Synechococcus elongatus PCC 11801: one gene and its partner. The protein of the gene in region 2 interacts with the protein of the main gene of each other region in a pairwise test. Links are inferred from orthologs where the notes say so. Each region holds a gene or a part of one and is shown on either strand. Other genes may lie near its edges. The genes, in order: gyrB and gyrA.

What was found.
Region 1: the proteins of gyrA (region 2) and gyrB interact in binary tests that used the Escherichia coli proteins (3 or more experiments, as listed by UniProt). The link is inferred for Synechococcus elongatus PCC 11801 from one-to-one orthologs.

The regions. Positions count from the first base shown.
Region 1 is NZ_CP030139.2:1,760,186-1,763,484, forward strand. Bases 323-3,299 are described here. They hold gyrB (DNA topoisomerase (ATP-hydrolyzing) subunit B), read right to left. Parts: upstream 2,792-3,299; coding sequence 854-2,791; downstream 323-853. Other genes in these bases: DOP62_RS08615 (peroxiredoxin), read left to right, coding at 323-709; miaA (tRNA (adenosine(37)-N6)-dimethylallyltransferase MiaA), read left to right, coding at 2,919-3,299. Also shown: more of DOP62_RS08615, read left to right, coding at 74-322. UniProt on the Escherichia coli protein: DNA gyrase negatively supercoils closed circular double-stranded DNA in an ATP-dependent manner to maintain chromosomes in an underwound state.
Region 2 is NZ_CP030139.2:2,110,846-2,114,304, forward strand. The notes cover bases 173-3,309. They hold gyrA (DNA gyrase subunit A), read left to right. Parts: upstream 173-525; coding sequence 526-3,093; downstream 3,094-3,309. Other genes in these bases: DOP62_RS10510 (hypothetical protein), read right to left, coding at 173-293; DOP62_RS10520 (ATP-binding protein), read right to left, coding at 3,184-3,309. Also shown: more of DOP62_RS10510, read right to left, coding at 1-172; more of DOP62_RS10520, read right to left, coding at 3,310-3,459. UniProt on the Escherichia coli protein: A type II topoisomerase that negatively supercoils closed circular double-stranded (ds) DNA in an ATP-dependent manner to maintain chromosomes in an underwound state.

The DNA of each region.
Region 1 (3,299 bases), 350 kb from region 2 along the record:
GCAGGAATTACCGGAGTATTGGTGGCATAATCGGATACAGACAGAATTACTGATTGTTCTGCCAGGAGCTTCTATGTCTCTTCGTCTCGGCGATACCGTCCCCAACTTTACTCAGCAGTCCAGTGAAGGCGAAATCAACTTCTACGATTGGGCCGGAGATAGCTGGGTCATCCTGTTCTCGCACCCCGCCGACTATACGCCCGTCTGCACGACCGAATTGGGCACCGTCGCTAAGCTCAAAGATGAATTTGCCAAGCGCAATGTCAAGCCGATCGCGCTGAGCGTTGATGATGTTGAGTCCCACAAAGGCTGGATCAGCGACATCAATGAAACCCAAAGCACCCAAGTCAACTACCCGATCTTGGCAGACCCCGATCGCAAAGTGTCGGATCTGTATGACATGATCCACCCCAACGCCAACAACACCTTGACGGTGCGTTCGGTGTTCATCATTGATCCCAATAAAAAGCTGCGTCTGACCCTGACCTATCCCGCTAGCGCTGGTCGTAACTTTGACGAGCTGTTGCGGGTGATCGATTCGCTGCAACTGACTGATAACTACAGCGTTGCTACCCCTGCTAACTGGAATGATGGCGACGATGTTGTTGTCGTGCCGTCGATTCCGACTGAACAAGCGCGCGAGCAGTTCCCGAAAGGTGTCACGGAAGTGAAGCCTTACCTGCGTCTGACCCCGCAACCCAACCGCTAAGTCTTAGCAGGACCACTCAAGTTAAATCAGACTGAAAAAGTCCCTTCTGAAGTTTGCTTTAGAAGGGACTTTTGATATTTCAACCGATATGGAAAAAGGGACTGACTGAAGTCCCTTCTCTCTGCAGCAACAGGTTTGTAACGGTTAGATATCGAGGGCAGCCAGACTGAGTTGTGGGCCGTAGGTTTCAATGAACTCGCGGCGGGGTTGAACGCGATCGCCCATCAAGATGGTGAAAATGCGATCGGCTTCAGCGGCATCTTCGATCTCCACCCGTTTCATGGTGCGGGTTTCGGGATCCATCGTCGTTTCCCAAAGCTGCTGGGGCATCATTTCACCCAAACCTTTGAAACGCTGGATTGTGTAATTAGCATTCTCAGGGAAGCTCGCAATCCGCTCTTGCAGCTCGCGATCGTTGTAGCAGTAATAGTGATTACGACCACGCTCCAACTTATAAAGCGGTGGGCAAGCAATGTAGATGTAGCCCTGCTCAAGTAGCGATCGCTGATAGCGATAGAAGAACGTGAGCAAAAGGGTTCGGATATGCGCACCATCGACGTCCGCGTCCGTCATGATCACAATGCGGTGATAGCGCAGTTGTGAGGCATCAAACTCCTCGCCTTTAATACCGAGTCCAAGAGCCGTAATCAGGGCTTGGATTTCAGTGTTTTTGTAGATCTTGGCGTCGTCTGTTTTCTCAATATTGAGAATTTTGCCGCGCAAGGGCAGGATTGCTTGGAAGCGGCGATCGCGACCTTGTTTGGCGCTGCCACCCGCAGAATCCCCTTCCACAATAAAGATTTCAGACTCGCTAGGATCGCGACTCGAACAGTCCGCTAATTTACCCGGCAGTGTCGAAGATTCTAGAACGGATTTACGGCGTACTAGTTCTCGCGCCCGCCGCGCTGCTTCCGCCGCATTAAAGGCTTGGATGGCCTTTTCAAGAATTAGATCAGCAACGTTGGGATGAAACTCCAGATACTCCGTCAGCGTTTCGCCGACGAGTGTATCGACGATACCGCGAACTTCCGTATTGCCAAGCTTGGTTTTGGTCTGGCCTTCAAACTCTGGATCGGGGACTTTGACCGAAACGATCGCAGTTAAGCCTTCGCGGATGTTTTCACCGGAGAGATTATTATCTGCATCTTTGCGCTTATTCCGTTTGCGGGCGATCGTGTTCATCGTCCGCGTCAAGACGGTTTTCAGCCCCTCAATGTGGGTGCCGCCGTCGATCGTGCGAATGTTATTAGCAAAGCCAAGAATGCTGTCGCTGTAAGCATCAACACACCACTGCAGTGCAGCTTCAACCTGCACACCATCTTTCTCAGACTGCACAAAAATAATTTCTTCGTGCAGGGCCTGCTTGTCGGCATTCATGTAGGCGACGTATTCGCGAATGCCACCTTCAAAGTAATAGGTTTCTTTGTGGGGCTCGTGGTTTTTGGTGAGCTGCAAACGCTCATCCGTGAAGTCAATGCGAACACCCGCATTCAGATAGGCCAGTTCTTTGAGGCGACTGGCGAGGGTGCTGTAATCAAATTCTGTTGTTTCAGAGAAGATTGTGGCATCGGGCTTAAACCGAACCCGAGTCCCCCGGCGATCGCCAGCATCGGGTGATACCTGTAGCTCCCCAATCGGGTTGCCTTGCTCAAAGCGCTGCTGATGGGTTTTGCCTTCGCGCCAAACCGTCACCTGCACAAACTCTGACAGGGCGTTGACGACGGAGACACCCACCCCGTGCAAGCCCCCCGACACTTTGTAGCCGCCGCCGCCGAACTTACCGCCAGCGTGCAAGATCGTCAGCACCGTCTCAAGTGCAGACTTCCCCGTTTGGGGGTGAATATCCGTTGGAATGCCTCGACCGTTATCGGTCACTTGGCAGGAACCATCTTCTAGCAAGCGTACATCGATCGCGTTGCAATAGCCTGCCAGTGCTTCATCGACGGCATTGTCCACCACCTCGTACACTAGGTGATGCAAGCCTTTTGGCCCGGTACTGCCGATGTACATCCCGGGACGTTTGCGAACCGGCTCGAGCCCTTCGAGAACCTGAATCTGACTCGCGCCGTACTCGTTGGCCATGAATGCCGCGCCCCTGCCCCTGAAAAACCGGCCTTATTGAGCGTTTGAGCCCAAAAAGTATCAAAATACTAGCACAAAAGCCTTAAAGACGCTTCTGGGTGTCTCTGGAGGCGCGATCGCAGTAGAGATGGAATCGCATTTGAAATCAGGTTTGATTGTCCTTTGTGGCCCAACAGCAACAGGAAAATCGAGTTTGGCGATCGCGATCGCCCAGCAGTTAGGCAGTCCGATTCTCAGCGCTGATTCCCGCTTGATTTATCGCGGCTTCGATATTGGCACCGCCAAGCCCACGGCGACTGAACAGCAGCTCGCGCCTCACTATCTCATCGATCTCTGTGATCCGCGTCAGGGCTTTACCGTCGGGGACTATCAAGACCAAGCCGTCCCGCTCATTCAACAATTCCAAGCCCAAGGTCAAATCCCACTCCTGGTCGGCGGAACCGGACTCTACATCAAGGCAATCGTCAACGGTTTACGTTTTCCACGCATTGCGCCCCAACCTACGCTG
Region 2 (3,459 bases):
TCCACTGCAGTCAGGTACTGGTCTGCTCGCACGGCACAGGGCAAAGTCAACAATTGTTGTGCGAACTGCCAGCGATAGCCATAGGGACTGCAGAGTTGGCTATAGCCTTGCAGTCGTAAGCAGTCGTTCTGGATTTGAACCCGAATTGTTTCGGGATCCCACTGGTTGAGCGGGAGGCTGAGCCGCAGTGTGCTGGGTGTTTCCTCCATTTGCAGCGCTGCGTTCATCACAATCGGAGTCCAGTTGAGGGCAGGGTCGGCAATTCCTGATCGCCACTGCAGCAATCGCAACATCGTGAGGTCTCCACTGGAGAACACTTCGATCATTCCCCGGTTGATGGGCGATTGGGGGACGGGAAACCGAAGTGCAAGCAGAGGGGGTTACCGCTCAGCACGCGTCTCAGAAAAGAGGGGCCGCATGATAGAATGAGCTTGCGAAGAAGCCTTGCAATAGCTTGATTTTGCGGCAGTTTAGGCCGCTTTTTTCGCTACTTTTCCCGACCTCAGTACTGGAGACAATCCGCCCATGAGTGCCCAGGAGCGCATCATCCAGACTGACCTGCGCAACGAGATGTCGCGTTCCTACCTCGAGTACGCGATGAGCGTCATCGTTGGGCGCGCACTTCCCGATGCTCGCGATGGCCTCAAACCCGTTCACCGTCGCATTCTCTATGCGATGTATGAGCTGGGCTTGACGCCCGATCGCCCCTTCCGGAAATGTGCGCGGGTCGTCGGGGAAGTGTTGGGTAAATATCACCCCCACGGCGACACAGCGGTCTATGACGCCTTGGTGCGCATGGCCCAAGATTTTTCGATGCGATCGCCGCTGATCGATGGCCATGGCAACTTTGGCTCGATCGACAACGATCCACCAGCCGCGATGCGGTACACCGAGTCGCGCCTCAAGCCGCTGACGACCGATGGCTTGCTGCAGGACATCGAAGCCGAAACCGTCGACTTCAGCGATAACTTCGATGGTTCTCAGCAAGAACCGACTGTTCTGCCGGCACGGTTGCCCCAGCTACTGCTGAATGGCTCCTCGGGCATTGCCGTCGGCATGGCGACCAACATTCCGCCCCACAATCCCGCGGAACTGATCGCCGGTGTGATTGCTCTGATCCATAACCCTGAGATCAGCGATCGCGAGTTGATGCGCCACATTCCGGGACCGGACTTCCCGACCGGTGGCCAAGTTCTGGGTGCGGCGGGTATTCGTGATGCCTACCTGACCGGCAAAGGCTCAATCACGATGCGCGGCGTGGCAACGATCGACACGATCGAAGCGCCAGGGCGTCCGGTGCGCGACGCGATCATCATCACGGAGTTGCCCTATCAGACCAACAAAGCGGCGCTAATCGAGCGAATCGCCGACATGGTCAACGAGAAGCGCTTGGAGGGCATCTCTGACATTCGCGATGAGAGCGATCGCGATGGCATGCGCATTGTCATCGAGTTGAAGCGCGATGCCTATCCGCAGGTAGTGCTCAATAACCTCTACAAGCAGACGCCACTGCAGAGCAACTTCAGTGCCAACATGCTGGCGCTGGTGGATGGCGAGCCAGTTCTGTTAACGCTGAAGCGATCGCTGGAAGTCTTCCTCGATTTCCGGATTGAGACGATCGCCCGCCGGACTCGCTACGAACTCCGCAAAGCGGAAGAGCGCGACCATTTGCTGCAAGGTTTGCTGATTGCCCTCAGTAACCTCGACGCGATCATTGAGCTGATCCGGCGATCGGCAGATGCCCCGCGAGCCAAACAGGAACTGATCGACGTTTACGGGCTCTCTGAAGTTCAGGCCGATGCCATCCTGCAGATGCAACTGCGGCGACTGACGGCATTGGAAGCCGAGAAAATTGAGCAGGAACACCAAGAGCTACAGCGTCGGATTGAAGACTATCGCGATATTCTGGCGCGCCGCGAGCGAGTCCTAGAAATCATTGAAACCGAGCTGGGACAACTGCAGCAGCGTTTCCAAGAGCCGCGTCGCACCACCTTGCTGGAAGCTGACGGCGAGCTGGAAACGATCGACCTGATCGCCAATGAGAAGTCGATTCTGTTGCTGACGGAGCAGGGCTACATCAAGCGGATGCCGGTCAACGAGTTCACGGCGCAGAGCCGGGGAACGCGGGGTAAAGCCGGCGCCAAAACTAAAGAGGATGACAGCGTTGAGCATTTCCTAACCTGCTGCGATCACGACAACATCCTCTTCTTCAGCGATCGCGGTGTGGTCTACAACCTGCCGGCCTACCGGATTCCGGCGGCCTCTCGCAATGCGCGGGGCGTGCCGATTGTGCAGTTGCTACCGATTCCTCGCGAAGAGCGGATCACCTCGATTGTGCCGGTCAGTGTCTTTAGTGACGACGAGTACTTGGTGATGCTGACCCAAGGCGGCTACATCAAGAAAACGGCGCTTTCAGCCTTTGCCAATATCCGCTCTAATGGTCTGATTGCGATCGCCCTTTCTGAAGGCGATCAGCTGCGTTGGGTGCGATTGGCGAAACCGGAAGACAGCATTCTGATTGGCTCCCGCAAGGGCATGACGATTCACTTCCGTGCCAGCCATGATGACCTGCGGCCGCTGGGTCGGGCAACGAGGGGTGTCCGAGCGATGTCCTTGCGATCGGGCGACACCTTGATCTCGATGGATGTGCTGCCAGCTTCTCTCACTGCGGATATGGCTGAGACTGGCGAGGAAGATGACAACGAAGAATTGGTAGAAGTTGTTGCTAGCCCCGGACCTTGGGTCTTAGTGGTCACGGCGCAAGGCTTGGGCAAACGGGTGCCCGTGCATCAGTTCCGGCTGCAGAAACGGGCTGGCCTCGGTTTGCGAGCGATCAAGTTCCGCAGCAAACAGGATGAGCTGGTTGCCCTGCGGATTGTTGAAAGCGGTGATGAACTGGTGATGATCAGCCAACGCAGCGTGATCATTCGCCAATCCAGTGATGCGATTCCGCAGCAATCACGGGCAGCAACTGGGGTTCGCGTTCAGCGTCTGGATAAGGATGATGTTCTCGCTGCAGTCGCTTTGGTGCCGCCAGGGGAAGAGGAAGTTGAAGATGGTGATGAGGGCGCGATCGCCAGCGACGAAGCCTAGCAATTAGAACTTGATTGACTGCAATCGCAGGATGGATGAGGGGCTAAACAGCCCCTTGTTTTTGTGAATTAGGGCAGTTGACCATGGGCGCTAGTCGTTCTCGAGCGAGTTGGGTAGGCCCTGTTCGGCAATCAGCCAGTCCATAAATTGCCGAGCGGTACGGCCCGATCGCCCGTTATGGCGAGTTGCCCATTGCTTGGCTCGAAATTCCAGCGTTTCCGAGGGCAACGTTAAGCCCACTTCGTTAGCTAAGTGGCGGACAATTGCTAAATATGTGTCTTGATCAACAGGTTCAAAGGTCAGGGTCAGACCAAAGCGATCGCTGAAGGAGAGCTTCTCTTGGACTGAATCCCAAGCATGCACTTC